4 regions of the Listeria sp. SHR_NRA_18 genome follow, and region 1 is predicted to be linked to each of the others. Evidence: predicted binding sites of a transcription regulator. Region 1 holds the regulator's gene; each other region holds the start of a gene.

Region 1 (8,195 bases):
CCGAACACATTATCCACACCCTGCATCGCACCCTGCTGAATCATCGCCTCCGCACCTTCCGTAATCTCCTCCGCCGGCTGAAAAATAAAACGCACCGTCCCAGCCAACTCATCCTGAATACCAACCAGCGCTTCCGCCGCACAAAGCAACATCGCCGTATGCGCATCGTGCCCACATGCATGCATTTTCCCATCATTTCCCGATCGGTAAGAAAGCGCCTCGCTCAATTCCATCACGGGTAACGCGTCCATATCCGCACGCAGCGCCACCGTTTTCCCATTCCTATTCCCAACCAGCTCCGCCACGACCCCCGTCGGCTCCATTCGCCGATACGCAATGCCTATCCGCTCAAGCTCCGCCACAACCCGGTTCGTCGTCCGAATCTCCTGCCACGACAACTCCGGATTCCTATGTAAATCCCTCCGAAAAGCAACCATCTTCTCCTCGTTTCGCTTAACTTCAACCTTTATCTTATCATTCATTCCAACGCCTCCAATTCCAATTAAAAATACCGCCTCGTCTGCATGAACCTATTCTACCACTCTAGCACCACTTTTACTTGCGACACGCTCGGAAAACCCGAAATATTCTGCAAATATTACTCGAAACTAAAAAACACCTCTCAAAATCACGTCTCAAACGTAATCCCAAAAAGTGTTTCAAGTATACCATCAATTAAGCTATTTAGAACAAGTAAATCGTGCAATACCCCGTCCTAATCTTATTTTTTCTTCTTCGCTTTTCCTTCTTTTTCTTGCTGTTTACCCATAGCGTTCATCATTTGGTTAATTTTTTTCTGTGACGGTTTCATTCCCATTTGGGCCATCATCATTTGTAACATTTGCTCATTGATTGGCGGGTTTTTCTTCAGATACGTCATCATGTATCTTCTTGCAATGAAAAATCCTAATGCCAAACCAGCAATTAAGCAAAGTATGCCGATAAGTATATACCACAACATATTCTCTTTCTCCTCCTCGAAACAATATATCCCTTTTATTGTACTTGATTTATCAGGCCAAAACAATAGTTTTTCGATATTCTATAGCAATAAAAGTTCGCTATCATTAAAAAATCACAACTGCCTCATTATACCATCAACACAACGTATACACAACACATTCTCATAAAAAGAAGTGCAAAATGATTTAGCGAAAAACTCGCCTCACCTTGCACTTCCAATCTATTACTTACAGAGACTTCACAGTGTTAACGACATTCTCCACAGTGAAACCATAGTTTTTAATAATCGTATCGCCTGGTGCTGAAGCGCCAAACTTGTCAATTCCGATTGTTTTACCATCTAAACCAACGTAACGTTCCCAACCAAGCGTTGAGCCCATTTCGATGGATACACGTTTACGTACTGCATTCGGTAGAACACTCTCTTTATATTCCGCCGATTGTTGCTCAAACAAGTCAAATGATGGGATACTAACGACAGATGCGTCAATGCCATCTTTTGCAAGTTCTGCTTGTGCTTGTACAGCCAAATTAACTTCTGATCCAGTAGCTAAAAGAAGTACATCTGCCACGTCTTTCTTCGCTGGAGACAATACATAAGCTCCTTTAGCCACGCCTTCTTCCGCCAATTTAGCAGAATTAGGCAATGTTGGTAAGTTTTGACGCGTAAGCACAAGAGCCGTCGGGCGATTAGTTGAGCGAATCGCAATTTTCCATGCCGCAACAACTTCATTCCCGTCTGCTGGGCGAAGTAACGTCAAACCAGGCATTGCACGAAGAGAAGCAATTTGTTCTACAGGCTCATGCGTTGGTCCATCTTCCCCAACTGCGATACTGTCATGCGTCAGCACATAGTTCACTGGTAGGTTTTGAATCGCAGATAAGCGAATCGCTGCACGTAGGTAATCAGAGAATACGAAGAATGTTCCCCCGTAAACTTTAAGCCCAGAATGTAGCGCCATACCATTCAGTGCAGCCCCCATTGCAAACTCACGTACACCAAACCAAATATTACGATCAGCAGGTGTAGTTTTCGTAAACTCACCATCTGTTGCGATATTTGTATTATTAGAACCAGCTAAATCAGCAGATCCACCAAATAATTGAGGTAATTTAGCAGCTAAAGCATTGATGACTTCACCGCTTGACGCACGGCTAGCAAGCGATTTATCCTCACCATATACAGGTAAATCCTTGTCCCAGCCTTCTGGAAGTTCCTCATTCAAGCTAAGCTCTAATTGAGCCGCAAGTTCTGGGAATTTCTCTTTATAAGAAGCAAACATCGTGTTCCATGCTTCTTCTTCCTCAGCGCCACGCTTCGCAAGCGTCTCTTTAAAGCGATCATATACTTCGCTTGGAACGTAGAAGTCTTCTTCGTAATCCCAACCATATACAGCTTTTGCAGCCTTAATGCCATCCGCACCAAGTGGAGCGCCATGAACCTTGCTTGTTCCTTCGTTTGGAGCACCGAAACCAATAACTGTTTTCACTTCAATCATCGTTGGTTGCGATGTATTTTGTTTCGCTTTTTCGATAGCCGCTAAAATTTCAGTTGTATCATTGCCATCTTTAACAAGCAAATGTTCCCAACCGTAAGATTCAAAGCGTTGTTTTACACTTTCAGAAAATGATTTATCCAAATCACCATCTAGTGAAATATCATTAGAATCATATAAAAGTACCAAGCGGCCTAGTTGTTGATGTCCAGCAAGGGAAGCAGCTTCCGATGCCACACCTTCCATTAAATCGCCATCACCACATAATGCATATGTATAGTGATCCACAACTGGGAATCCATCTTTATTATACATTGCTTCTAAATGTCTTTCTGCCATCGCCATACCAACAGCCATCGCGATGCCTTGTCCAAGTGGACCGGTTGTCGCATCTACACCATCCGTATGATGAACCTCAGGGTGACCAGGTGTTTTGCTATCCCATTGACGGAATTGCTTCAAATCCTCTAATCCTAATTTATAGCCACTAAGGTGTAACAGGCTGTAAAGCAACATAGAACCATGGCCTGCAGAAAGAACAAAGCGGTCGCGATTAAACCAGTGTGAATTAGCTGGATTGGCCTTCAGTACTTTAGACCATAATGCATACGCCATTGGGGCAGCCCCCATTGGTAATCCTGGATGACCAGAATTGGCTTTCTGAATTGCGTCGATCGATAATGTTCGAATAGTATTAATTGCTAATTGATCCGTTTTATCAAACAAATGAAACATCCTCTCTTGTTTTAGTCACTACTCTCTATAATAATCCTTTCTAGACTATTACACAACTAAAAAATATCTAATTGTTTACAAATGCATTAAAATGATCGATAATGTTCGATTGAATATAAAGAAATGGAGAGACATATCAATCCCTCCAGTTCCTTCACAGCTTATTTCGCTCGTCACGTTTTCGTTTTATTTTTTCAGGCGTTACATCATCACCATTCGGATCGATGAATGTCGTGTGCTCAATCGTATCACGAACTTGATTTCGAAAGGACTTGATATACTCTTGACGAAGTGCCTCTTGTTCTAGCTTCTCATCAACAGTCATCGTACCTGCTTTTTTCTTGTGCGACAATTCGTTAATTCGATCTATTTTCGCTTTCTCTAACATTATGTTCCTCCTTGTTTACTATTATACTGATAATCCTGATTCCTCATCTTGAGTCAAGTCCGATGTACATTGTGGGCATTTACTCGCTTTCTCTGGAATAGCAGACAAACAATAAGGACACTCTTTCGTAGCAGGCTTTTTCGGTTCTAGTGGAATATATTTTGTTACCACTTTAATAATCAAAAAAACCGAGAAAGCAATAATAAGAAAACTGATAACATTATTGACAAACAAACCGTAATTTATCGTTGGTGCTCCGGCAGTTTGAGCAGCTTTTAGTGTATCGTAATGTGTCCCATTTAAGCTGATAAATAGATTCGTAAAGTCTACATTACCTACTAGTAGCCCTAATGGAGGCATGATAATATCATTTACAAGCGAGTTCACAATACTTGTAAACGCAGCGCCAATGACAATACCAATTGCCATACCTAATGCATTTCCTTTCGAAATAAATGCTTTAAAATCTTTAAACATCGAAAAACCCCTTCTTGTTCATTATCAACGACTATTTTACATGAAAAGCAGAGGTTTTTAAAGCATTGTGTCCTATTTACTCATTTGCTAATTGAATAGAGTGATCTATATCTGTGTTACCTTTCTTAACTGGTATTGTGATTGTCTCACCCGCTGTCAATTTACCGTTGATTATCTGGTTCTCTTTCTCGACCCATGCTACGAACTCTTGTTTGCTCATTTTATAATCACCAGCGTACTCATCCGCTAAACTCCAAATCGAATCCCCGCTAGCAACATAGACCTCATTATAATCAGAATTTGCCTGATTAACTGTCACAAACATTAATACTAAACCTAAAACAAAACACGTAATAATAAATATAATCGCAATATAATACCGATCCCAAATAGATTTTAAAGTCATCTTTATCCCTCCAAAAGAATATACGTTCGCTTTTTATTCATTATAGAACACTCGTTCTGTTATGTCAATAAAAAAACGAACAATTGTTTGCATATCTAAAAAATCTTTGATATACTGGGATTAATAAAGAAGTAATGAAAGAGTGAACGGGGTGAAACAAATGAAATTATCCAAACGGCAACAAGATATCTACGACTTTATCAAGTCCGAAGTAAAAGACAAGGGTTATCCACCCTCCGTGCGTGAAATCGGTGAAGCAGTTGGTTTAGCCTCTAGCTCCACAGTCCACGGTCACCTAGCACGACTTGAAGGAAAAGGGCTCATTCGCCGGGATCCAACTAAACCTAGAGCTATTGAAATCCTATCTTTGGAAGATGATATCGCAGCACCAAACGTTATTAATATTCCTATTATTGGTAAAGTGACAGCAGGCATACCTATTACAGCTGTTGAAAATATTGATGAATACTTCCCTTTACCTGAATATATGGCAAATGGTGAAACAGAGATATTTATGCTAGAAATTGATGGCGAAAGTATGATTAATGCAGGTATTCTTAATGGTGATAAAGTGATTGTAAGACAACAGAATTCCGCTAATAATGGCGAAATCGTTGTCGCAATGACGGATGACAACGAAGCTACTTGCAAAAGGTTCTTTAGAGAATCTAGCCATTTCCGTTTACAGCCAGAGAATGATGCTTTAGAGCCAATTCTTTTAAGAAATGTTACCATCTTAGGAAAAGTCATTGGCTTGTACCGAGATATTCGCTAAACAAAAGGATCTGAGACAAAAGGTTCTCTGACCTAGAAAAATACGTATCAAAAATCTGCATTTAGATTTTTGATACGTATTTTTTCCATTTAGGCACGCGAGGCGTGCCAGTTTTCGCATATTATTAGCCATGAAGTAGAGATTGGCTTCGGTCGCTACTTTTGGAAGCCCTCGTAAACGGAAACGAGTGAACCCCAAAAGAACCTTCACATGCCCAAAAACTGGTTCTACATCTATCTTTCGTTGCCGATAGATGGCAGAAGTTATTTCGGATGTGAGGCTTCGTCTTGCTCGACTTTTTAGTTCTTCCCAAACAGGATTATAGTAAATTTTTCGATTCTGTCCTGATTTAGCAGTTGTGCATACTGCACGCAAAGGACAATCGGAACAGTCTTCGCATTCATAGACTTTAAAATCACGCACGTAGCCATAGCGATCTGTCCGATACGCATACCGCTGAAAGTTGACTTTTCGCTGATTCGGGCAAATGAAAAAATCATCCGCTGCGCGGTATTCCCAGTGATCTCGATGCATCCTATCTTTCTTATACGAGCGTTTTTGTTCTTTTCGGTACATCGTATAGGGCATGATAGGCAGGCTATTGGTTTCCTCTAATAGATATTTATAATTTTCTTCTCCACCATAACCAGCGTCTGCGACGATGTAATTTGGAAGGTTCCCTAATTGCTTTTCATATGAAGATAAAAAGGGAAGAAAGCAGCGCGTATCTGTGGGACGTTGAAAAATGGCACAATGCAAGGTAAATTGATTCTCCGTGGCAATTTGAACATTATACCCTGCTTTTAATTGTCCATTTCGCATGTGATCTTCTTTCATTCGCATGAAGGTCGCATCTCTATCTGTTTTAGAAAAGCTATTCCGATCACCAAATTGTTGAAAATGCGTCTGATACTTTTGTAGCCTTGGTAAATAATCGCGTTGTAATTGTTTTTGTTGTTTGGTCCACATCCGCTTCTCTTGTTTTAAGGCTTTTTGTTCGACACTATCAGCCTCACAGAGGCTGGTATCAATGGCTTCAATCGTTTCAGAAAGCACTTGATCTAATTGCTCCAACTGCACGATTGAAAAATCTTCTTTCTCATCTTTCTCCATATCTAATGCGACTTGGCGCTTCATATCTTCGTAAAGGGTGCCTATTTTTTCTTGTAGACTTGCATGGAACCGTTCCGATGATTTTCGCCAAACAAAGCTATACTTGTTGGCGTTTGCTTCTATCTTTGTTCCATCTACATATATTTTTTCACCTGAAATAAGTTGTTGTTTGAGCGCAAAGGCATGAAAAGAAATAAACATATTTTTTAACAGCGTATCAAAATGGGGAGAAATTCGGGCGCGATTAATCGTGCGATAACTTGGGGCTTGTTGCCCCGCTAGCCACATCATCGGAATATTTTCTTGCGTCATAGACGCTATTTTCCGACCGGAGGTCACGCCTTGGGAATACGCATAAAGAATAACTTTGAGCATCATTTTTGGATGATAGCTTTGACGGCCTTCTGCCCTTTGCCAATTTTGAATTGCTACTTCTGGAATCTCCTCTACTTGTTGATGAATCGTTCGTGACACATGATTTTCAGGAATCATTGTTTCTAAATCCATTGGAAGAATTAATTGGTCCATGTTATAATTGATATACATAAATAGCACTCCTTTGTTGGGTTTTGGTTGGTACTTTAATTTTAACAAAGCGTGCTATTTTTGTGTACTTATTTCTATATACAAAAAAAGGATGGAACATCCGTTGATACTAATCAACTTTTGTCCCATCCTCTTTTTAGTTTACATATTAATATATTTCCATATATTGATCACGTTCCCATTGGTGAACCGCGGTTCTAAACATATCACATTCAATTGTTTTAGCTTCCACAAAATGTTCCAGAATGTGTTCGCCCAAACCATCAACAACGATATCATCGGTGGCAAGTTCTTTTAAAGCTAACGCTAGGCTTTCTGGAAGATCGAAAATACCGTGCGCGTGACGCTCTTCTTCATTCATGCCATAAATATTGCGATCCACAGGTTTCGGCGGAGTAAGCTCGTTCTTGATACCATCTAAGCCAGCACGAAGCAATACAGCCATTGCTAGATATGGATTTGCTGCTGGATCGACGCTACGAAGCTCCAGACGCGTACTCAATCCACGAGAACTTGGTACACGAACAAGTGGGCTACGGTTTTTACCAGACCAAGCGATATAACATGGCGCTTCATATCCAGGAACTAAGCGCTTATATGAATTAACGGTCGGATTCGTTACCGCAGTATAGCCTTTCGCGTGTTTTAACATGCCCGCTAAGAAATAATACGCCGTTTGACTTAATTGCTCTTCGCCATCTGCATCAAAGAACGCATTGCCGTCCTTGTTGAACAGCGACATATTGAAATGCATCCCCGATCCATTCACGCCGAACAACGGTTTTGGCATGAACGTCGCGTGCAAACCGTGCTTACGAGCAATTGTTTTTACGACTAATTTGAATGTTTGGATATTATCGCATGCTGTAACGGCATCTTCATATTTGAAATCGATTTCGTGTTGCCCTGGAGCTACTTCATGGTGGCTCGCTTCAATTTCAAAACCCATTTCTTCTAATTCTAATACAATATCACGACGACAATTTTCACCCAAATCGGTTGGTGCTAAGTCAAAGTAACCAGCGTTGTCGTTCAATTCAAGCGTTGGTTTACCCTTCTCATCTAGTTTGAAAAGGAAAAATTCGGGTTCTGGTCCTAAGTTAAAATCTGTAAATCCTAAGTCATGCATTTCGGCTAATACACGTTTTAAGTTAGCACGAGGATCCCCCGCAAAAATTGTTCCGTCCGGATTATAAATATCACAAATCAACCGCGCCACTTTCCCTTTTTCTGCTGTCCAAGGGAACACAACCCATGTAGCAAGATCTGGGAATAAGTACATGTCAGACTCTTCAA
Region 2 (8,195 bases), 130 kb from region 1:
ATTTCGTAGCAAGTTCGACACCAATTTCGACATGACTTCCTTCAATTTCATGATCGATTGCTTTACCGATATCATGAAGGAGTCCAGCACGCTTAGCCATCGTTACATCTTCACCAAGCTCACTGGCCAAAATTCCAGCCAATTTCGCCACTTCTAACGAGTGATTCAAGACGTTTTGCCCGTAACTTGTACGGTAACGCAAGCGACCAAGAATCTTGATTAGATCTGGGTGTATTGAATGAATGCCAACTTCGAATGTTGCTTGTTCTCCAACTTCACGAATATGTTCGTCCACCTCTTTACGAGCTTTATCGACCATTTCTTCAATCCGTGCTGGGTGAATTCGTCCATCTTGTACGAGTTTCTCCAAAGCGATTCGCGCGATTTCACGACGAACAGGATCAAATCCGGAAAGGATAACTGCTTCTGGTGTATCATCAATAATTAAATCGATACCAGTGAGCGTTTCCAGTGTACGAATATTACGGCCTTCACGACCAATAATTCGACCTTTCATCTCATCATTCGGTAGAGTTACAACGCTTACTGTCGTTTCAGCAACATGATCCGCTGCGGAGCGTTGTATTGCTAGAGAAAGAATGTTTTTCGCTTTCTTATCTGCTTCTTCCTTCGCACGAGTTTCAGATTCCTTCACCATCACTGCTGTATCGTGTGTTAGTTCCTCTTCTACTTGGCTCAAGATAACGTTCTTCGCCTCATCCTTGGTAAGGGCAGATATTCTTTCTAACTCTACTTGTTGTTTTTGAGTCATCTCTTCCACTTTGCTTTCTTTTTCTTCAATTTGTTGTTGACGTTTACTGATACTCTCCTCTTTTCTTTCAAGAGTTGCTTCCCTTTTACTTAAAGAAGTATCTTTTCTGTCGAGGTTTTCCTCCCTTTGCAATAAGCGATTTTCTGATTTTTGTAATTCCCCTCTTCGCCCACGAAGTTCATTTTCGATTTCAGTACGTAACTTATGATTCTCTTCTTTGCCTTCAAGTAATGCTTCTTTCTTCAAGGTTTCTGCTTCTTTTTTAGCGTCTTCCGTGATTAATTCAGCTGTTCCTCTAGCAGCGGCAAGTTTCCGCTCAGAGCTTGATTTATAAATTAGAGAACCAACAACCAGACCGACGATCAAGAAAAGCAAGCTGGAGATGATTGTGATTACGAGTTCCATCCTTACACCTCCTTTGCTATTCAATTCTTTTTAATGGTTATGTCGGTTGTCAGAAATATTCCTGACACGCGTGTATTTTTTCATTTTTAAATGTAAAATATACAATCTAATTCTATCTGTCAATCCATGTATTGTCAAGGAAAGCGCAAAGATGTAAACGGAATCAAAAAAAACCCTATAAAAAAAGGATTTTATAGCTTAGAAATAAAGAGAAGCCACCCAATTGGGCGGCTTATGGATTAATCTTCATCAAGTAAATTGATTTCTTCTGGCAATGCTTCTTCTGCTAAATTAGGTTTCACATCGATTTCATATTCTTGACGCACGCGTTTTGAGATTTCATCGCGAATTTCTGGATGCTCTTTCAAGTATTGTTTCGCATTCTCGCGACCTTGGCCAATACGCTCTTCGTTATAAGAATACCATGAACCACTCTTATTGATAACGTCAATTTCAGAGGCCATATCAACGAGTTCACCTTCACGTGAAATACCGAAGCCGTACATAACGTCTACTTCAGCGACACGGAATGGTGGTGCTACTTTGTTTTTCACGACTTTGATTTTTGTTTTGTTACCGATAACGTCCGTACCTTGTTTTAGTTGTTCTGCACGTCTTACTTCTAAACGAACAGTAGAGTAGAATTTAAGGGCACGTCCACCTGGAGTTATTTCAGGGTTACCGAACATAACGCCTACTTTTTCACGAATTTGGTTGATGAAAATCGCGATTGTTTTGGATTTGTTGATTGCACCGGATAGTTTACGCAAGGCTTGGGACATAAGACGCGCTTGTAAGCCGACATGTGAATCTCCCATTTCGCCTTCGATTTCCGCACGTGGTACGAGTGCGGCTACGGAGTCAATAACTAAAATATCGACAGCGCCACTACGAACCAACGCTTCAGCGATTTCTAATGCTTGTTCCCCTGTATCTGGTTGTGATAGCAATAATTCATCAATATTAACGCCTAGATTCTTCGCATATGCTGGATCTAATGCATGCTCAGCATCGATAAATGCCGCTGTTCCGCCCTGCGCTTGTACTTCTGCAATAGCGTGTAAAGCAACGGTTGTTTTACCTGAACTCTCTGGTCCGTATACTTCGATGATTCTTCCTCGTGGATAACCACCGACTCCAAGTGCGATATCGAGAGCTAAAGAGCCACTTGATATCGTAGAAATATTATGATCTGATTGTTCCCCTAACTTCATAATGGAACCTTTACCAAATTGCTTCTCGATTTGTTTTAACGCCTGATCTAAGGCCGCTTGACGATCACTCACATTATTGCCTCCTAGTCTTTATATATATCTAATTTCATGTAAAAACATTGCATACCACACATTATTTAGCGGTTGTTTTTACTGCCTATAGATACTATACCTTATTTTTTGAAGATATACAAGTAAAAAGCGAATATTTGTTCGTATTTTTTCTGTGCGCGCTATTTTTCTCTCTACACGGTAGCATTCGCTTCCTGACTGTGCCTTTATTATAGCCGTTTTGCAAGCATTCGTCTAACCTTTTTTTACGGCTGATTGTGTTGATTTTCACCCCTTATTTCTCTTTTTTATCGGATTTCTCGTCCAAAAAAGCTTTAATCAGCGCAAAACCTTCTTTTACAGCTCGACGACGATTATAATTACGATCGCGATTGAAGGTGTAACGATAGGCTAATGTAGGATTACCAACAACGCTAAGGCCAATCCATACGGTTCCAACAGGATTTCCTTCTAGCTCTTCGGGACCTGCAACACCCGTGAAGCTGATGCCCATATCTGTTTTGCATAGTTTACGAATATTATCTGCCATTTCTATCGCGCAAGCTTGGCTGACAACGCCTTCTTTTTCAATCGTTTCCTTGGAGACGTGCAGTAATTCGTGCTTCGTTTCAGCACTATATGTTACCATGCCGCCTTTGAAGATTTTAGAGATGCCTGTTGTGCCACCGAGTTCTGCTTGAAATAAACCGGCTGTGAGGCTCTCTGCTGCCGAAATAGTCATGTTGGCTTCCATGAGTTGCTGGATGACCAAATCGACGAGTGTGACGTCTCCTGAGCCGTATATGTAAGCCCCGTCTCGCTTAATGATCTCTTCTTCTGTCTCGGCAATCAACCGCAATGCTTCTTCTCTTGTTGTCGCAGAAGCAGTAAGTCGGATAACCACTTCATTTTCCCCCGCATAGGTTGCGATTGTAGGGTTTGTCTGTGTTGCAATCATATCTTTCAAATCATCTGCTAATTTCGATTCGCCAATGCCGAAAAAACGTATTATTTTAGATTCTAGTATAATTTCGCGCTCACTATTTTTTAGTAGCAGTGGTTTGGCATATTTCGTAAACATGGGTTGCATTTCTGATGGCGGGCCAGGAAGTAAGATATAGGTATGAGCCTTTTCTTCTAGGAACATGCCAGCCGCAAAGCCGAAATCATTGGATAAAACGTATGATCCCTCAATGATTTCTGCTTGGCGTTTGTTATTTTCGGACATCTTGTCTTTTCTAGCCGCGAAAAAATGCTCTATTTTTGTCAGATGCTCGTTGTCATAAATGATCCCTTTTGTCAGGTATCCAGCTAGAACTTGTTTGGTAATATCGTCTTCTGTAGGTCCTAATCCACCTGAAAAAATTAAGATATCGCTGCGTTTCTCGGCAATTTCGATTACTTTTTTCAATCGTTCGGGGTTATCGCCTACGACGGTATGATGATATACATAAACGCCACATTCGGCAAGCTCTTTTGATATAAAGGCAGCATTGGAATTCACGATTTGTCCTAATAATAGTTCGGTTCCTACTGCAATAATTTCTGCACTACGCATAAAAACACGCCCTTTCTACTTTTATATATTACAACTTCTTACCTCAAAGACAAGAAAAACGACCTACCAATAGCGATAAGTCGTTTTTTGAAATTACATCGAACCTTTGAAGATATTCCGGTTTTTGTAAAAATAATCCCAGCCTGACCAAACCGTGAAGAAGGCACAAACATATAGGAAGACAAGATCGATACGAATACCGGTCCATTCGAATGGCCAGTTGTGAAGTAGTAATAGCGGAATGGCGATCATTTGTGTAAATGTCTTGATTTTTCCTAGTTGTCCAGCTGCCATGACCTCGCCACCTTCCACAAGGAGTAACCGCAAACCAGTTACTGCAAACTCGCGGCTGATAATAATAATGATAACCCAAGATGGCGCAATATGTTGTTCTACTAGAATGATAAAGGCTGCAGCGACAAGCAATTTGTCAGCTAACGGATCGGCAAATTTTCCGAAGTTGGTGATTAAGTTATACTTTCGCGCCAAATGACCGTCAAACCAGTCTGTTAATGCAGCTACAATAAAAATAATAGCTGCTATGATGTTGGATACAGGAATGGTGGAATCAAGCCACGTCACAGTTCCAAGACCTAGTGGTGCCACACATAATACAACAAAAATTGGTATCAAAATGATGCGGGCCACCGTTATTTTATTAGGTAAATTCATCTTTTTTCATCCCCTCTTAAATTAAAGATATGTAATAACGCAGCGTGGCAATAAATGCTTATTTTCATGCTTGATGCAAGATAAGTAAGCATTTACGGCCACGCTGTCCTAAAAAATCTGTTATTCCGCGTTACTGTCTGAACTAGTGCTAGTATCAGAAGAATCGGAAGTGGTTCCAGTATCTGTACTTTCAGCCAGATTAATCGTTAATTTTTGCGTAATGGAATCTTTCGCTAATTCCGCCGCTTGATCATTGATTTTCATTGTTACTGGTGTGGCATTTCCGACTGTTATTTTGGCAGATTTACTGCTTGCCAAATCGAATGTTTTCGTCTCACCGTCTGCGATAATACCGCCAAAGATACTTGAACCAGCGTCGTCAGTTACTTGAATCCAACTTTCGCCACCGGATAAGGTGAATGTCACAGAAAGCTTGTCCGCGTTAGATACAGTGTATGTGGTTGCATTTCCAGACGTTTCGGTTTTGATCTCTGTTTTCTTTGGTTCGTCTTTTTTCTCAGTAGTTGTATCTTTTTTAGTATCTTCTTTTTTCGTTGTGGTATCTTTCTTGGTGTCGGAATCGCTCTTCGTTCCATCATCTACCTTGATTGTGGAATCCCCAGTGCTCGTATTGTTTACTTCGTTGCCTGATCCGCCAGCATTGTAGAAGGCGAAATACCAAATTACGAAGCCGATAACGACGATGAATAGGGCAATCAGAATTTTTGGAACGAGTCCGAATACGGAATGTGTTGTATGTGGGTTATCGTTGCCTGGTTGGCTTGCGGCCAGTGGGGCACGACGTTGCTGTGCACGTGTTATTTGCTCGTTTACAACGGCTTCTTGACTCGTAGCTGGAACTTCATTTTCAAATTCTTGAAAGAGTTCTTCGCTGTTTAAATCAACGGCCTCTGCATACTGCTTAATGAACGCGCGTGCATAGAATTTACCTGGCATTACAGCATAGTTGCCTTCTTCAATTGCGACAAGATAGCGCTTTTGAATCTTTGTTATTTGTTGTAGATCATCAAGACTGAGACCTTTTGTTCGCCTTGCATTTTTGAGTTTCTCACCTAGTTCGGTCAATTTTAAACACCTACCATTACATAAAATCTTTTTCTTACCTCATAAACCAGCCACCATCAAGACGCATCGTTTGTCCAGTCATATAACTTGCGCGATCGCTTGCTAAAAAAGCGACCACTTCCCCAACCTCACTCGGTTTTGCAAATCGGTGCATTGGAATATCCGTTAATAACGCTGTCTTCTCTTCCTCGTCAAAAAGGTGATTCATTTTTGTATCTACCATTCCTGGAGATACTACATTGACAGTCGTGCCTGATGCGGCTATCTCTTGAGCTAGCGCTTTACAAAAAGCAATCTGCGCCCCTTTTACAGCCGAATAAGCCACTTCCATCGCAGCCCCAACTTCTCCCCAGATAGAACTAATAAAAATAATTCGTCCAGCGTCACTTCGTTGCAACTTCGGAATCCATTTCTGTAATAACTGCATCGGAAAATGAACATGGATATCCCATAAATTCGTTATTTCCTGATCGGGCATGTCTTGAAATAAGCCGTAATAGCTATTCCCAGCAGCATGAACAAATACATCTAATTGAAAAACGGAATCTTGCAACCGTGATATAGCATCAGAATTAGTAAAATCAGCTTGAATCGGGATAACATCTACACCAAAAAGAACTAACTCTTCTTGTAGCAGCGCAATCGCCTTCTCGTTACGATAATAGTGTAAATATAGGTGAAAACCTTGTTTTGCAAGTGCAATCGCGATTTCTCTTCCTATGTCTCCACTCGCACCAGTAATGAGCGCGTATTTCGTATCTTCTCTCAAAGCCGATTATTCCCTTCTATCCATTTCTTTCATCATAGCATGACTCGCTCCAAAATACCATTTTTTTTACTAAGTTAAAGAAATCTTAAAGAATCTCCGCGCGGAGGTTTAGTGGGAAATCATGTGAAGCAGTTTATCAGGAGTTCAGCGACCTGACTTTACTCCGGCACAATTTGGAACGTCGTGATGCGATCCGCCACATAAATTCGTTTCAAGAAGGTTTCTACATCCGCGACCGTAACGGCTTCAATGGCAGGTAAGATATCGAATAGAGATGCTTCTTCAAAAATATATTGTGAGAATTGGTTCGCGATAAATTCAGGTGAATTCAATGAGCGCAGGAATTGGCCCATTTTTTTGCGTTTTAATAACTCCAAATCGGCTTCATTAAATCCGGTTTCTAGTGCTTTTTCGAAGGTTTCTTTAATTTTGCGTTCTTGTAAATCTGGGTCTTTTGCATCGCCACCGACGAGAACAAATGAGAAGCTGTCTTGTAAACTATAATCAAATCCGAACGTGTCGTCAATAATACCTTGGTCGTATAATTCCAAATAGGCGTCTGATGTCGTGCCAAACATTAATTCCAGCAAGATATCGGCGGTCATTTCGTGTTGTACGGCTTCTTTACCGCGCAATAACCCAATGTCCTCTTTCACTGCTACGAGATTCTTCGCAATTTGAACGGGGAATTTTAATGTTTTTTTAGCAACAGCAACGGATTTCGGTTCCTCTGGGAAATGGCGCTTCACTGGTTTTGCAGGTGCGAACGTCTTTTTCGCTTGGTTGTTGCGAACTTGCTCAATCGCTTGCTCGGGGTCTACGTTACCAACGATGAACAGAATCATGTTACTTGGATGGTAGAACGTGTTGTAGCAAAGATATAGCAGGTCTTTGTCGATTTCTGCAATCGATTCGACGGTACCTGCGATATCTATTTTCACTGGATGGTGATGGTACATGTTTTCAATCGCTCCAAAATAAACGCGGAAATCAGCGTCATCATCGTACATCTGGATTTCTTGCCCGATAATGCCTTTTTCTTTTTCAACGGTTTCTTCTGTAAAATAAGGTTCTTGCACGAAATCGACAAGCGTTTCTAGGTTCTCTTCCACATTCGATGTGCTTGAGAATAGGTACGCCGTCCGTGTGAATGACGTGAAAGCGTTCGTAAAGGCGCCTTTTTCACCGAATTTGAAGAACACATCGCCATCTTCTTTTTCGAAAAGTTTATGTTCTAAGAAATGCGCGATGCCGTCTGGAACGCGGGTGAATGCTTCTTGGCCTAGTGGCACGAATTCATTGTCAATCGAACCATAATTCGTCGTGAAAATCGCGAAAGTCTTGCTAAAACCGTGTTTTGGCAGAACGTATACTTGCAAACCATTATCTAGCGTTTCATAATAAACGGCTTCTTTTAATTGATCGTAGCTTTTTTTATTCATTTGAATCGGCTCCTTTGCTTAGGAAATAGATCGTGTCGAGTTCAAACGATTCTGCGGCAGCAACTACTTCTTCTTTTGTGACCTCGGAAATACGTTTTAACCAATTTGTTAAGCCAAGATTAGCTTTTTTCAAAGTATTATTATAGGCAAGTTCAATCAGACCTTGCGCCTGGTCATTCGCTTCTAGCAGTTGATTCGACAGCATCGCTTTGGTTTGAGATAGCTC
Region 3 (8,195 bases), 300 kb from region 1:
AGAGTTACAGATGGCGATAAATGGTTTATCCATATCACCTGGACTTTTGATTTGACCGGTTGCGTGCAGAAGACTCCGGGCTGGAGCTTGTTCGACACCTTTTTTAATTTTATCACTACGCATGAGCATATTCCCCGTTTCTTTATTATAATTGTTGGTCGAAGCTGAATTTTTAGAATATATCAACTAGCATGACCTTTTAAAGCGAAAAATGACATTGATAACGCATCTTGGCAACAAAAAAGCATCCCATTTTTGAGTAAAAAAATGGGATGCTTAGATAAGAATCCCATTTAATGATAAACAGGATCTAAACGACTGCTTGTTTTAAACAGTGTTCCAGACCCTTGCTAGAGTAATAAAATTGTAATGACGTCATTTCGGTTAGATGTTTTCATAAGTCATTAACTCCTCTAAATCAAATTTATCAACAATGAGATACTTCATTCGTATGTAGCCTATGTGAATTCAATAAATATCAATCAATGTAATATTATTATTAATTATAGCTTTTGACGGGGAAATGTCAACCGTTATTTGAAAATTTGTTGCTTTTGGATTTCATTGAAAAACTAGAATACATAGCTAAATCGGTTGGTAGATAATAATGTAAGCGTGTACAATGATAATGAAAAAAGTTTTCAAAAAATTAGTATGTGGTGATAATAACAGGTGACATTCTGCAAAAAGTTTGCGTAATGAGGTAGAATTTGATAATTTTAGAGAGAAGATATATTGAAACGGAAAGTCAGGTATGGACATGGGGAAATTAGAAACGGAACGGTTGCTGTTAGTAGAATACAGTTTGGAATGGATTGAAGCGACGATTGCTGGTGTGGACGAATTGGAGCGCGTATCAGGCTATGAGGTGTCCAGAGACTGGCCTGGCATCGATTTCTTTTTTTACCTACCATATGTATTGGAAAGCGTGAAAAAAGAGCCAGAGATGACGAAATGGACGCACTTAATCGTGTTGAAAGAGGAGAACAAGGTCATCGGAGAAATTGGCGGACAAGGGAAGCCAGAAGAAACAGGGGAAATCGAGTTGGGGTATAGCATTGTGCCGGCGTATCAAAATAATGGCTATGTGACAGAAGCGTTAGGGGAGCTGTTGGTATGGCTGAAACAACAACCAGAAATCAAGCGTATATTTGCTAGAAGCTTCGAGAGTAATCCGCATTCGATTCAAGTTTTGCGCAAGTCCGGATTTTTATATCAGCCGAAATATGATAAAACGGAGCCTCGCGGTAAGATTGTTTTGTGGGAATACCCAATGGATGAGGGGACATCATGATTATTATACCATCAGGAAAGCCAAAGATTTGGGACAAGCAGGAGGACGCGGGACCGGTGACGGCGAGCCAAGCGTATACCGGAAACTTTCATCGTTTATGCCGGACCTATGCTGAAAAATTTGATGGGGATTATCTGGTTTTATCGCCGAAGTATGGTTTTTTAACGCCTGATTCCGTTGTTTTAGGGATGTATGACGTGCGGTTTACTGCGCGAGGTGTGACCGAAGATACGATTTCGTTAGAGGAATTAAAGCAGCAATGGCAAGCACTCGGAATCGAGCAGGAGACAATGGTGATGCTTGGAGGAAAGAAATTCGAACCTTTGTTAGCGGCGATTACAGATGGGAAACAACGATTTTCATTCCCGCTTCACGGAACACGAGGAATTGGCGACATGCAAAAAAGGCTGCGCACAGCGATAAACACCGGCGAGCCTCTTACATTTAACCAATCGTCGAAATAATAAGCAATGCGATACCGATGAGCAGGAACATCACGCCCATATCGGTATTTTTGCGTATGAAAAAATAAATTGTTTGTAAAAAAATGAGAATGGCGAGTGCCAGTACAATCGTGTGGAGCATGTGAAACACTTCCTTACTCTTGAAAAATAGCCTTGATTTTGTCCAGCAGACTGACTTTTCCGGTGGTGTCTTCTGTAATAACCGGCGTTTCGTGGAGATGCGTATCTTCCCGGTTGATTTCGTGGTCTTCCGCTAGAACAAGGCCAATCGGTGTATCGTCGTCTTCGCGTGCCACAATCGAGAATGGCATCTTATGCTTTTCTGCCAACATGATGTAAGAACGCAATATTTCATAGGAAATGGAGCCGTTTAAGAGCAGTTTGGCCTTCGGGTGATCTTTCATTTCCTGTTCTAATTCTTTGGTACAATATTTTTGAAAAACTTCTTGTTTACTCATCTGGATTTCGACACGTTCTCGAAAGGTGCCGAGATACTTTTTGCGTTCGGCAGGATTAATTTCTTTTGCGCCATGGATACCGCGATCGATATAATCGTCAATGCTTTCTGGCATATTGATTCTCCTTTTACTGTGTATTCCTTTTAATTGTAACATGGATTTGTGAAAAAAGGAACAACATTGGGAGAGTGGATGAAGAGAGAAAAAAACTCCAGGTCTGTTTTACTTCACGGGTTGTGGAGGTAAAACAGACCTGGAGTTTTTTCTGGGGTTTGCGTCATGTTCCACGCCTCCGGATCCAGCTTCAAGAGCCAGCCTCTCGGAAATTTCGTGGCCTCCGCAAAAGTCAAAAGAGGACTTTTACTGCGCCCCCTAACAAATTTTTTCGGGTCTAACGGGCTTCTTCAGCATTTCTCTATTCAAACCACTCAAATCCATCCTGTGACACCAATTTATCCGCTTCTTTGGGTCCCATTGTGCCGGATGTGTAGTTCGGGAAGTGTTCTTTTGAATTCGACCAGACTGCGGCTACTTTGTCGATGAAGTTCCATGATAGGGAGACTTCATCCCAATGTGAGAAGTATGTTGCGTCGCCGTTTAGACAGTCTTGAATTAATTTTTCATAGGCTTCTGGTGTGTTCATGCCGTCTGGTGAGGAGTGTGCGTAGTTCAGGTTGACTGGCATGGTCAGCATTCCTTGGCCGGGTTCTTTGACATTCATGTGTAGCGTGATACCTTCGTCTGGTTGAATATGTATCACCAGCACGTTTCCTCCAAGCGATTGGCCTGGACCAAAGAGGTTCATCGGTACGTTTTTGAATTGAATCGCAATTTGCGTTGTTTTCTTCGCAAGACGTTTCCCGGTTCTAATATAAAACGGAACGCCGCTCCAGCGGAAATTATCAATCATGAGTTTCGCTGCGACAAATGTTTCGGTATTAGAATCGGAATCGACATTCTCTGCTTGACGGTAACCGAGCAGTTCTTTGCCGTCTACTGTTCCAGGACCGTATTGCCCGCGTACGAAATATTTGTACACATCGTCGCCTTCAATGACACGCAGAGAACGGAGCGCGCGCACTTTTTCATGGCGAATTTCTTGTGTGGTTAATTTAATCGGTGGCTCCATCGCAAGCAAGGATACGATTTGTAAAATATGATTTTGAACCATATCACGAAGCGCGCCACTTTCTTCATAATAACGCCCGCGATCTTCTACACCAAGCGTTTCACTCAATGTTACTTGGACGTTATCAATATAGCGGTTATTCCAAAGCGATTCAATGATAGAGTTCGCAAAACGAATCACGGAAATATTTTGTATCATTTCTTTGCCTAAGTAATGGTCAATGCGGTAAATCTCGTTTTCATCAAACGCTTGACGCAGTGACTCATTGAGTTCTTGGGCACTTGCTAAATCGCGACCAAATGGCTTTTCAATGATCAAACGGCTAAATCCAGCATTATCGACAAAACCTTCTGACTTTAATCGACTTGCGATAGTTCCAAAGAAATTTGGCGCCATAGCAAGGTAGAATAGGCGATTTCCTTGTAGTTCGTATTTTTTATCGAGTTCATCAGATAAATCTTTCAGCTCGACATACGATTCACGATTGGTTACATCGTGCGATTGGTAGTAGAAATGTGACGCAAATTCTTCTGGATCGAAGCCTTCTTTTTCGATGCCTTTCAATGATTCTACGACTTTTTCACGGAAGAAATCATTGGTCCATGGACGACGAGCTGTACCGATCACTGCGAAATTTTCTTTCAAAAAGCCTTTCGTGAAGAGATGGTATAGCGAAGGGTAAAGTTTGCGATTTGCCAAATCTCCCGTACCGCCAAAAATAGTAATTAAAGCTACTTGTTCTTTCACTTCTGTCATACGTGCTTACCCTCTTTCTTTATTGTGTGGAACATACCTCAGATAAACCGGCGACAAGCGCTCGATTTGCGTAAAGCTGTCAATACAACTTACCTAGAAAAAATGAGCGAGATGTTTTAGCTTTTATTCTGAGAATGAGACAATTAAGATATAATCATAGTCGCCCTCATTATTCCTTACTATTTTAGCCGTTTGATTTCTAATGTGCAACTGATTGAACCGGAAAAGTCGGAAAAGCTTAGCGGTGGGAGTGCCATAAATGGGCTAAATATGGTATGATTAATAGCGGATTAGAGAAAGGATTGTGAGACAAAGATGGAATTGATTTTTCTCGGAACAGGAGCGGGTGTCCCTTCCAAAGGCCGTAACGTAACGGCAATTGCGCTCACGATGCTAAATGAACGAAATAGTATTTGGCTGTTTGATTGTGGGGAAGCAACGCAACATCAGATTTTACGAAGTTCGATTCGATTGAGTAAACTGGAAAAAATTTTTATTACGCATTTGCATGGGGATCATATTTTCGGCTTGCCAGGGCTTCTTAGCAGTCGTTCTTTTCAGGGCGGCGAAACGGAACTTACGATTTACGGACCTGTGGGGATTGCGAATTATATTCGGACGAGTTTAGCGGTGAGTGGCACGCATTTGAAATACCCGCTTGAAATTGTGGAAATTGATAGTGAAGTCGTGTTTGAAGATGCTGATTTTAAAGTTATTTGTCGCGAGTTGGATCACGGCATTTTGAGTTATGGCTACCGGATTGAGGAGGCTGATAAGGCGGGATCGCTTGATGCGGAAGGACTTTCGGCACTTGGTGTGAAGCCAGGACCGATTTTTAAGGAGCTGAAAGAAGGTAAGACGGTGACGCTTGAGAATGGCGAAGTAGTCGATGGAAGCCAGTTTATTGGACCCGCTAAAAAAGGACGGGTTATGGCTATTTTTGGCGACACACGGACGACGGCGAATGAGTTGGTACTCGCGGATCAGGCGGATGTCATCGTGCACGAAGCGACATTTGGTGCTGAAATGGGCGATATGGCTGGAGAGTACATGCATTCTACGACGATAGAAGCTGCCACGCTAGCTAAGAATGCGAATGCAAAACGGCTGATTATCACGCATATTAGTTCGCGTTATAGCCGGGAGGACAATCGCGAATTGGTCTCAGAATGCCAAGCGATTTTTCCTAATACGGAAATGGCGACCGATTTTGCGATATTTGAACTATAAAGGAGTTTGGAGAAGGATGAACGATTTTTTGAAGGGGAAAACGGTGATGATTACAGGTGCATCCAATGGGCTCGGAGCAGAGATGGCACGGCAAGTCGCGGCACAAGGCGCACACACGATTCTGACGGCTCGCCGCACGGAAAAATTGTCAGATTTAGCAACACAGATTCAAGCGGATTATGGTGTTGTTAGCGATTACCACAAAATGGATATGACAGACTTTGAAGAGATAGAAGACGTGATGCAAAAAATCGGCGATACAAAAATCGATGTCCTAGTAAATTGCGCTGGATTTGGGATTTTTGAAGAAGCTGTAAAGACTGATTTTGCGACGGTGGAACGGATGTTTGATACCAATGTACTTGGTTTGATGCGCTTGACGCAACTCGCTTTACCAGACATGTTGGCGCGTAAGTCGGGGCATATTATCAACATCGCCTCCCAAGCTGGCAAAATCGCGACACCAAAATCATCCGCTTATTCCGCAACAAAATTCGCAGTTTTAGGCTATTCCAATGCTTTGCGAATGGAAACCAAGCCATCAGGTATCCACGTAACGACGGTGAACCCTGGGCCGATCGCAACTAGCTTTTTCGACATTGCCGACAAATCGGGCGACTATTTAGACAATGTAGGTTTCTTGGTTCTGAAGCCTGAAAAAGTAGCTGCAAAAATCGTGGCAATTATGGGGAAACCAAAGCGTGAAATAAATCTACCGTTTTTGATGAACCTTATTTCGCGAATGTACCAGGTCATGCCACGCGTCATCGAATTTTTCGGTAAAGGCGCATTTGAGAAAAAATAAAAAAGGGAGGCTACTTAAAACAGACTGTAGAAAAACTGCTTCACGTGATTTTCCGCAAAATATCAGCGTGTCGACAAACGCTCATTTTCGTCGTTAAAAGCTCTGTTCCAGTGCTCACATACCTTAGTATGCTCCGCGCTGGTACTCGCTTTTGCCTAGAAACTAAGCATTTGTCGACACGCTGTACTTAAAAAATAGTCTCTTTTTTGCTGTGTAATTTTTGTTCAAAATTTAACCGAATCCAGCTTGCATTATTTAAGAGGAGAGAGTATAATTAAATGGAGAACAAACGTTCGTTTTTGGAAGGTGATGAGTGAAGTGGATAAGACGCGTAAAATTATTCATATTGATATGGATGCTTTTTTTGCTTCGGTAGAGGAGCGAGACCATCCGGAATATCGTGGAAAGGCACTTATCATTGGTGGAGACCCAAATAAACGAGGTGTCGTCTCCACATGTTCATATGAAGCTAGGAAATTCGGTGTCCATTCTGCGATGCCGACAAAGCAAGCATATAAACTATGTCCACACGGCATCTTCATCCATGGAAATATGGAACATTACCGAGAAGTATCCGCACAAATCCGTGAAATATTTCATCGTTATACAGATTTAGTGGAGCCAATGTCTTTAGATGAGGCTTATTTAGACGTTACCGAAAACAAAAAAGGAATCAAATCCGCAATGAAGATAGCCCTGGAGATCCAACATGCGATCTATCACGAACTCGGTTTGACCGCATCAGCAGGCGTTTCATACAATAAATTCATCGCCAAAATTGCATCAGATTTTAAGAAGCCAGCAGGGATGACCGTCGTATTACCAGAGGAAGCAGAAGCCTTTTTAGAGAGTCTACCAGTTACGAAATTCCACGGTGTTGGGAAAGTCACAGCCGAGAAACTACATCGATTAGGTATCCATTCTGGCGCGGATTTAAAAGCATGGGAGGAGTGGGATTTAATTCGGGAGCTGAATAAACAAGGCTATCGCTTGTATCGAGCAGTGAGAGGCTTATCAGATTCTAAAGTAAACCCACATCGCGAGAGAAAGTCTGTTGGCCGAGAAACTACATTTGCTAACAATATTTTCGATGAACGAGAGATGCAAGAGATGTTGCTTTTATTCTCACAGAAAATAGAAAGTTCACTGGAACGCATTGGCAAGCACGGTAAGACAGTGGTTTTAAAGCTACGATACAGTGATTTTAGTACCATTACTAGGAGGTTATCATTAATGGAATATACACGAGATGCACGGGTTATTTATGATGCTGGGGCCAGTTTATTACGCGATGTATATAGTGGAGAAGAGAGCGTTCGCTTAGTTGGCCTGACGGTAACGAACCTGAAACCGTTGCACTTTGAAAATTTGAAACTAGAAGGATTTTAAAGAAAAATCTTGTTTATTATGGCATATCATTGTTATACTTAAGTTCGATAATGATTGTTGGGAGTTGTTAGTTAATGAAAAGGGAGTCAGGGAGAATTAGACCAATCAGGCGGGAAGACATACAAGGAATGCATGTCTGGGAGCTTGATGAAGAAATTGCCATGGCAAGCGGTATTACGAAACCACGATCTTTAGAGGTTTTTCAAACGATGTATGAGAAATATTTTTTTAACGTCAACCAATCGTTACAACTATACAGTATTGTTTTAGATGGAAGAGTCATTGGGCGTGCCGAACTAGGCTTAATTGACCGAGAAAATGGCCAGGCAGCTTTTGGTATCGTTATTGGGGAACGATCAAGTTGGGGAAAAGGTTACGGAAAAGAAGCTATCTTAGAGTTGTTGGACGTGGCTTTCAATGCATTACATTTACATAAGGTTTATTGTGAAGTATATACATTTAACGAGCGATCATTAAATATGATGCACTCGCTAGGTTTCCATCAAGATGGGATATTACGGGAGCATGAATTTTTTCACGAGGCTTATCATGACTTAGCTGTTTTTAGTATGCTGGAGGCTGAATTCAGAACGGCTTTTGAAAAAAATAGCAAATAAGAAAGGTGCAGTTTCTGTGGATATGACCAACAGGTACTGCACCTTTCTTCGTA
Region 4 (8,195 bases), on a different contig from region 1:
CTGACGGCAGATGAAATTGAACGGGCAGCTGGTGTTATTGTTGCCGCGGACAAGAAAGTGGAAATGGCTCGATTTGATGGTAAGCATGTGTTAGAGACGCCTGTAAGTGACGGTATTAGAAAACCAGAAGAGCTGATTAATAAGGCGATGGCTAAACAAGCTCCTATATACCATCATAGTGGTGAAAAGGACAGTTCCGCTGGCGATGGACAAAAAGTTTCGATTGGAAGTCGTATTTATAAAGACTTAATGAATGGTATTTCGCATATGCTACCGTTTGTTGTTGGTGGTGGTATTCTTTTAGCATTTTCATTTTTGTTAGAACAGTATTTCCCTAGTGCAAAAGTTTTTACAGATATGTTGGGTGCGATTAGTGGCGGAACAACCGGAGCCTTTATGTTCCTTATTCCGATATTGGCTGGTTTCATTGCCATGAGTATTGCAGATCGTCCAGGTTTAATGCCAGGTATGGTCGGTGGTTTGTTGGCAGCGACGTCAGATGCAGGATTTTTAGGCGGCTTGCTGGCAGGTTTCTTAGCGGGTTATGTTGTGCTAGGTTTGAAGATTCTATTTTCCAAAATGCCTAAAACTTTGGAGGGTTTGAAGCCGATTTTAATTTATCCTGTTTTAGGATTGCTGATTACAGGCGGATTAATGTACTTTATATTTGATCCTATTTTTGCAACAATTAATGAGTTCTTAGTAGATCAACTGCAGTCTTTAGGAACGACAAATGCAGTTATTCTGGGGACTGTATTAGGCGGGATGATGGCAATTGATATGGGGGGCCCATTTAACAAGGCTGCTTATACATTTGCGATAGGTGTATTTACGACGACTGGTAATACTGATGGGGCGTTTATGGCAGCTGTAATGGCTGGTGGGATGGTTCCACCGCTCGCTATTGCAATGGCAACAACGATATTTAAAAATAAATTTACACAGGATGAGCGCCAAGCTGGTTTAACGAACTATGTGCTAGGATTGTCATTCATAACAGAGGGCGCTATTCCGTTCGCAGCAGCAGATCCATTGCGTGTGATTATGTCGTGTGTTCTGGGTTCCGCAATTGCTGGGGGGTTAACACAGTTCTGGCAAATTAACGTTCCTGCGCCACATGGTGGTATATTCGTTGTAGGACTGGCAAATCATCCGATGTTATTCTTGCTGTCAATCCTTATAGGGACAGTCGTTTCTGGGTTAATATATGGTTTTTGGAAGAAAGCGAAATAATAAAAAGAACTGCTCTAGTGATAGGGCGGTTTTTCTTTTGTATATACTATTAGTCGAAATAACTGTCGTTCATTGCTATAATAAGAGTATAGGAAGGGGTGAGGGTATGGACTTTGGAGAAAAATTAATTTCACTTCGAAAGAAACATCAATTGACGCAGAAGCAGTTAGCAGAGAAAATTGGTGTAACATCTTCTACAATTAGTAAATATGAGAACGATAATCATCGACCACCAATATTTATTCTTGCTAAGTTGGCAGACGAATTAGGTACAACAACGGATTTTTTATTGGACGATGTGGCCGGACTTAGGGAGAAAAACTCGGTGAATGCTTTCCCGTTGATTGGAAATCCTGAATTAGAAAAGTGGTACTTAGAGTTGCCCTACTCCTATTCGGAAGAAGAATTATTACTTTTGAAAAGAATTTCAGAGGCTTTGGGAAATCGAAATATTTAATTTCAAGGCAGTCACAAACCGGAAAAAAGTGACTGCCTTGTTTTTTTACTTATCTTCTTTCTTTTTGTTCTCCTTTTTTTGCTGGGGTGTATCAGGGTAACTAAAGTCAATGAAATGCTCATTAACCTCGCTGATTTCCTCAAGATTATAAGGTTCTCTATTCTCAGCTGCTAGGGAGATAGGTGGAAATAAAAGATTGGAATAGGGATACTCTGTCTCTACACTACGCATTTTTTGAGAAAATTTCATGTGTAGCATAGAAACTCTGGCCATCTGATTATTGAAAGTAGCAAATGATACAGATATTTTTATTTTTTGTTTGTTATTAAATCGGATGGTTGTGCAATTATAATTAGAGTCGTAATATTCCGAGATGTGTTGCGGAAAAATCCAAATACAATCGTCTCTTCCTGCTGAGGTTGTTGGAAAGGCATAGGTGAAGCTAACAGGATCAATCATAATTGGCGGCTTGTGTGTGACGCCTGTCAAGAAGCGAGTTCCTTCTCTTCTGCCTTCGTAGCTTGAACCAAAATATTGGCAGCTTGTTTTAATTAGAAATAATGGGGTAAAACTAGATATACGATGATCGTTTAATTCAAAGACTTCTGATTGAACCCCTGACTTTGTTTTTAGAGGCAGGATTATCATGGTATGGGGATTGACCTCATACACTGGCGTTTTCATTTTCTTCGACATAATGTCACTCCTTTTGATGTATATAAGTAGTGTAAATGCACCGAGTTAAGGTTATGGAATATCCGGTTTGTTTTTGAAAAATCTTAGGTACACCTACTTTGAAGCTATCTGTCTATGTTGCATCTCATTTGCTAGCTTGAGTATAGCACAGCTAATTCCCGAAGTCACTATTTTTTCTAAAAATTCTATTTTTATAAAGGATATGACTTTTTAACCCCTTATTTCTACTTTTTCATTGTGGTAATAAAAAATTAAGAAGGAGTGATCAGTCATGGAAATGCGAGATTTTTCAAGTTCATTAGTTAATCAAGTTGGAGTTCTAAAAGGAGAAAAAGAGTTAGTGAATACATTTATTGAGTGCTACATGACAATGCTCCTTGACGAACACAGGATGCAACAATTGAAAGATGAAATCGATGTTGCTTTAGACAATAACGATAAAGAGAAATTTTATCTTTTGACAGAGAAATTAAACGGAATGCAGCAGGAAATGCTGACCTTTTAAATAAATAACGTGAGGACTAGGGTCAATCTGGCTCTAGTTTTTTCATGTGTTATTTGTTGAAATTCGATTATAGTGATAGACTGAAATTAGGATTTTAAAATAAGTATGGTCTAGTTGGCTAATATGTGTTATGATATAAAACAAACATACGTTCGGTGGTGGAGAAATGAGTCTACAATTTATTATAGGGCGCGCGGGTACTGGGAAAACGGCACTAATAATGGACCGGTTAGAAGAGCGAATGAGTGGAGCGGGAGAGAAGCGGAATTGTATTTTCTTAGTCCCAGATCAGATGACTTTGCAAATCGAGACGGCGTTTTTTGAACGGGAGAGTGTCTCTGGGTTATTACACACGCAAATTTTTAGTTTTAGTCGTTTGGCTTGGCGGATTTTGCAAGAGAGTGGTGGCTTGGCTCGAACATTTTTAACGGATTCAGGATTAGAGATGGTCATTCGTAAAATAATGATTGAGAAGCAAGATGAGTTACAGTTATTTGGGCGGAATGCTTCAAAAAAAGGTTTCATTAAAGAGTTGGAGCAAATTTTTAAAGAGATGGAGCAATTTTGTGTGGAGCAAGAAGAGTTACAGAATTTTGATGGTGAGAATAGTGCAGATTTGAATAATAAGATGGCTGATATAGCGCTACTTTATGATGCTTATAAGCGTGTATTGTCTGGGAAATATTTAGAGAATGAAGATTATTTGAGACTGCTTGGAGATGCGATTTCGGATAGCAATTTTTTAGCGGAATGCGAGATTTTTATTGATGGTTTTCATGAGTTTTCGCCACAAGAATATTTGGTCTTGGGGGAATTATTTAGTGTTTGTAAAAATGTGACCATCGCTTTGACTTTGGATGAAGCATATAGTGTGAATAATTTACAGGCGTATAATGTATTTCAAGTGACAGGTATGACATATGCCAATTTAAAAGAAATAGCTCAGAATGGGGCTTGTGAAATATTACCTGATATCGTTTTAGAAAATAATGAACGCTTTAAAAATAATGATTTAGCATATTTACAGGAGACATGGGGGGAGTTCTCCGTGAAGGCCTATGCGAATGAGACGCCAAGTCTTGCTATTTATGAAGCGAATAATCGACGTGCTGAAATGGATGGGATTGCGAGGCATATAAGGCAGTTAGCTTCGGAGGGGTATCGTTACCGGGATATGGCTATTTTGCTCCGAAATACAGAGGTGTATGAGACGATTTTGAAGGCTTCTTTAAATGCGAATGATATTCCTTATTTTATCGATAAGAAACGAACGATGGCTAATCACCCAATGGTTGAATTTCTTCGTTCTAGTTTAGATGTTCTTCGTACTAATTGGCAGTATGAAGCTGTATTTCAGGCTGTTCGAACGGAATTTTTCTTTCCGCTAGATGTAAGTAGTAGTGCTTATAGAGGAAAGGTCGATATTTTTGAGAATTATATACTGGAGAATGGAATTTATAATAAACGTAGATGGATGGATAAACGACCTTGGAGTTACCGGAAAATTCGTGGATTGGATTTGAATCAAGGCGTACAAACAGACGATGAGAAGGCGAAAGAGGCTACGATTAATGAAGTAAGGGAGCACATAAAAGTACCGTTAATGGCGCTAGAGAAGCGGTTAGAGGTAGCTGGTAATGGTGTGGAACAGGCAAGTGCACTTTTTCAATTTATGTTGGATGTGCAAGTTGATGGTCGGCTAGATATGTGGCGCAAGCATGCGGAGGAAATGAATGAATTAGAGTTGGCAAAAGAGCATGAACAGGCCTGGAAGTCTGTTGTGGCGTTATTAGATGAGTTTGTAGAGGTTATGGGAGATGAGGAGCTATCTCTTAATACTTTCTTTGATATTATTAATACAGGGCTTGATGCTCTCGATTTTGCTTTGTTACCGCCGTCATTAGATCAGGTTATTGTTGCGGATATAGATAATTCGAGATTACTAAATAAGAAGGTTATTTTTGCTGCAGGGATTAATGATGGTGTTTTGCCAATGAAAAAAGAGGAGAGTGGCATTTTATCGGATGAAGATCGGAATGTTTTAAATCAGTCGGGAATTGCTGTTAGACCTAGTAGTAAGAATATGCTCTCAAGCGAAGAATTTGTGGCTTATCGGCTGTTTACGCTGCCCTCAGAGCGTTTATTTATTAGCTTTCCTAACGCAGATGAGAATGGGAAGGAATTGTCTGAATCAAGCTATATTAGGAGAATAGAGACAATTTTTCCAGAGGTGAAGAGAGAGCTTTATTTGAGTGATCCTTCTTTGTTGAGTGATTTGGAGCAGGCTTCTTATATTTCCACACCAAGAGCTACGATAGCGCTTTTAACAGCGCAAATGCAATATAAGAAAAAAGGGTACCAGATGTCTCCTGTATGGTGGGATGCTTATGCCTTTTTCCAATCAGATGAGGAGTGGAGAAATCCTGCTTTACGAATTTTAGGAAGTTTATTTTATCAAAATAAGGCTAAGAACATTTCAGAAGAAGCTGCAACCTCCTTGTTTGGTGAAAATATTCATGCAAGTGTTTCGAGAATGGAGCGTTTTTATAGTTGTCACTTTCAGCATTTTGCGCAACATGGTCTAAAACTGGAGGAGCGGGCGCATTATAAACTGCAATCTGTGGATATTGGTGAGATATTTCATGGGGCTATGGAGTGGATATCGGCAGAGCTTCAAAAGAATAACTTAGAGTGGGGTCAATTATCTGTGGAGCAATGCATGGAGCTGGCAACGCTTGCTATGGCGTATTTGGCGCCAAAGTTACAACATGAAATTTTGCTCAGTACGAAGCGATTGGAATATATTCAGTATAAGCTTTTGAATATCATTATTAGGGCGACGCGTGTGTTGAATGAGCAAGCTAAAATTAGTCGGTTTAAGCCGGTTGGACTAGAAGTTGATTTCGGAGCGAAGGGGGAAATACCACCTATGAAATTGCCGCTTAATGATGGGCGTGAACTCATTTTACAGGGGCGCATTGATAGAATTGATGAGGCGGAGCAGGATGAGCGCACTTTTTTGAGAATTATAGATTATAAGTCAAGCTCGCATGATTTGCCGATGACGGAAGTTTATTATGGACTTGCCTTGCAGATGCTGACCTATTTAGATATTGTCGTGGAGAATTCGGCTAAACTTATTGGAAAAGTGGCTGAGCCTGCGGGAGTTTTATACTTTCATATGCATAATCCGCTTGTTAGTGCAGACAAGGAATTGACGGAAACAGAGCTTGAGAAAGAATTGTTGAAGAGTTTTCGGATGAAAGGGTTAGTGCTGGACGATACTTTGGCGGTATCGCTTATGGATACGGAACTAGAGGCAGGGAAAACGTCTTCTGTGATACCTACTGGGTTGAAAAAGGATGGGAATTTTAATGCGCATTCGGCTACAGCGACGAGGGCAGAGTTTGATACGATGCGCCAGTACGTTCGTCGCCAGTATACAAAGGCAGGGAATAAGATTATTGATGGGGAAGTAACGATTAATCCTTATAAATTGAAGGAGCGGACGCCTTGTCAACTCTGTGTATTTCGATCGGTTTGTCAGTTTGATGCGTCGCTTGAGAATAATCAATATCGTAAATTAGAGAATCAGAGTAGGGAAGATGTTTTGAGGAAAATGCGTGAGGAGGGGCAGGAATGAGGAGGATAATTCCGACAAAGCCAGAGAATGCTGTGTGGACGGATGATCAGTGGAAGGCGATGTATGCGAGTGGTCAGAATGTTCTTGTTGCTGCTGCTGCTGGATCTGGTAAGACGGCTGTTTTAGTGAATCGAGTCATTGAGAAAATTGTGGATCCTGAGAATCCGATAGATGTAGATGAATTGCTCATTGTGACATTTACGAATGCATCTGCTGCTGAGATGAAGGCTAGGATTGGTAAGGCAGTTGAAAATGCTTTATTAGTGGATGAGTCATCTTCGCATTTGAAGCGGCAGATTGCTTTGCTTAATTATGCTTCTATCTCTACGTTGCATTCCTTTTGTCTAGATGTGATAAAAAAGTATTATTACTTGGCGGATATCGATCCTGAATTTCGTTTGATTGAACCGATTGAGAGTGCAATGGTGCGGGATGAAGTGATGGACAAATTACTAGAGGAGCACTATGGAAATGCTGAGAATGTTGCATTTTTTGAGTTGGTAGATACTTTTTCTGGGGATCGATCGGATGATGATATTGGAAAAGTTGTCGGGGAATTGTATGATTTTTCAAGAGCACATCCTTCCCCGGAGGCTTGGTTAGATTCGATTATTGCTAATTATGATGTCGGCGAAATAATGGATGTCGCGGGATTGCCTTTTTATCCTATTATTGAAAAGCAATTGATGATGGAGTTGCGACAGGCAGAGCATTTTTTGAAACATGCGATTTTTTTATGTGGCGATTCGGCAGGTCCTGAGCCTTATTTAGTGACGCTTGAGAGTGATTTGGAACAGATTCGGAGTTTGATGCAAGCGTTAGATTGTGATTGGGAAAGTTTGACGAGTGCTTGGAAGGCTGTTAAATTTCAGCGGATTGCTACCTTAAAAAATAAAGAATTATACGACGAAGTATTGATAAATCAAGTGAAGAAACTTCGTGATCAGGCCAAAAAAACGGTGACAGATGCAGGTAGTGAGTGGTTTTCGCGAGACGGAGTTCATTATATTTCGGATTTAATGAAAATGAAGCATACAATTGTGACATTGATAGAGCTTACGCAAGAGTTTGCTATTCGTTTCTATCAGGAGAAGGTTTCGCGGGGGATGCTTGATTTTAATGATTTGGAGCATTTGGCGTTACGTATTTTGAGTCATTCTGATCAGGATGGGGCACCGTCTAATGCTGCCTTGGGATATCAAGAGAAATTTAAAGAGGTTTTGATTGATGAGTATCAGGATACGAACATGGTGCAGGAGCGAATATTATCTTTAGTAACGGCGGATACAGAGGCAGATGGTAATTTGTTTATGGTCGGGGATGTGAAGCAGTCTATTTATCGTTTTCGTTTAGCGGAACCTGGTTTATTTTTGGCGAAGTATAAGCGTTATACGGGGGATGGTGATGGGACTGGGTTGAAAATTGATTTATCTCAGAATTTTAGAAGTCGTTCGGATGTGCTGGATACGACGAATTTTATTTTTAATCAGTTGATGGATACGGAAGTGGCGGAAATTGAGTATGATGAACAGGCGAAATTGGTTTTAGGTGCTCATTTTCCGGATTCGGATAGTACGCAGACGGAGCTTGTTTTGATTGATATGGAGCAGGATGAGAAATCGGATGAGGTGGATGAATTAGCGCCTGAACAATTGCAAAAA

The links. Region 1 encodes LexA, which represses DNA repair genes until DNA is damaged. Its sites were predicted from a motif close to CGAACATATGTTCG; they were not measured.
Positions count from the first base shown of each region.
Region 2: a site for LexA is predicted at 2,594-2,607, ahead of recA (recombinase RecA). Genes of this name have one in related genera too.
Region 3: a site for LexA is predicted at 6,419-6,432, ahead of dinB (DNA polymerase IV). Genes of this name have one in related genera too.
Region 4: a site for LexA is predicted at 3,033-3,046, ahead of addB (helicase-exonuclease AddAB subunit AddB). Genes of this name have one in related genera too.

Region 1 is NZ_QPKR01000001.1:455,875-464,069, forward strand. It holds gene DUK53_RS02275 (amidohydrolase) at 1-482, opposite strand, end outside; gene DUK53_RS02280 (YneF family protein) at 722-958, opposite strand; gene tkt (transketolase) at 1,191-3,185, opposite strand; gene DUK53_RS02290 (DUF896 domain-containing protein) at 3,349-3,582, opposite strand; gene mscL (large conductance mechanosensitive channel protein MscL) at 3,604-4,059, opposite strand; gene yneA (cell division suppressor protein YneA) at 4,136-4,465, opposite strand; gene lexA (transcriptional repressor LexA) at 4,626-5,240, shown strand; gene DUK53_RS02310 (IS1182 family transposase) at 5,202-6,899, opposite strand; gene glnA (type I glutamate--ammonia ligase) at 7,048-8,195, opposite strand, start outside.
Region 2 is NZ_QPKR01000001.1:330,099-338,293, forward strand. It holds gene rny (ribonuclease Y) at 1-1,177, opposite strand, end outside; gene recA (recombinase RecA) at 1,417-2,463, opposite strand; gene DUK53_RS01710 (competence/damage-inducible protein A) at 2,738-4,000, opposite strand; gene pgsA (CDP-diacylglycerol--glycerol-3-phosphate 3-phosphatidyltransferase) at 4,094-4,672, opposite strand; gene DUK53_RS01720 (helix-turn-helix domain-containing protein) at 4,793-5,758, opposite strand; gene ymfI (elongation factor P 5-aminopentanone reductase) at 5,793-6,527, opposite strand; gene yfmH (EF-P 5-aminopentanol modification-associated protein YfmH) at 6,686-7,969, opposite strand; gene yfmF (EF-P 5-aminopentanol modification-associated protein YfmF) at 7,962-8,195, opposite strand, start outside.
Region 3 is NZ_QPKR01000001.1:754,236-762,430, reverse strand. It holds gene ilvD (dihydroxy-acid dehydratase) at 1-123, opposite strand, end outside; gene DUK53_RS03800 (GNAT family N-acetyltransferase) at 761-1,294, shown strand; gene DUK53_RS03795 (DUF6884 domain-containing protein) at 1,291-1,758, shown strand; gene DUK53_RS03790 (hypothetical protein) at 1,739-1,879, opposite strand; gene DUK53_RS03785 (YueI family protein) at 1,893-2,330, opposite strand; gene zwf (glucose-6-phosphate dehydrogenase) at 2,632-4,101, opposite strand; gene rnz (ribonuclease Z) at 4,417-5,331, shown strand; gene DUK53_RS03770 (SDR family NAD(P)-dependent oxidoreductase) at 5,348-6,136, shown strand; gene dinB (DNA polymerase IV) at 6,455-7,525, shown strand; gene DUK53_RS03760 (GNAT family N-acetyltransferase) at 7,600-8,142, shown strand.
Region 4 is NZ_QPKR01000017.1:17,626-25,820, reverse strand. It holds gene DUK53_RS16475 (PTS fructose transporter subunit IIABC) at 1-1,233, shown strand, start outside; gene DUK53_RS16470 (helix-turn-helix domain-containing protein) at 1,340-1,690, shown strand; gene DUK53_RS16465 (competence protein ComK) at 1,736-2,389, opposite strand; gene DUK53_RS16460 (IDEAL domain-containing protein) at 2,658-2,891, shown strand; gene addB (helicase-exonuclease AddAB subunit AddB) at 3,058-6,534, shown strand; gene addA (helicase-exonuclease AddAB subunit AddA) at 6,531-8,195, shown strand, end outside.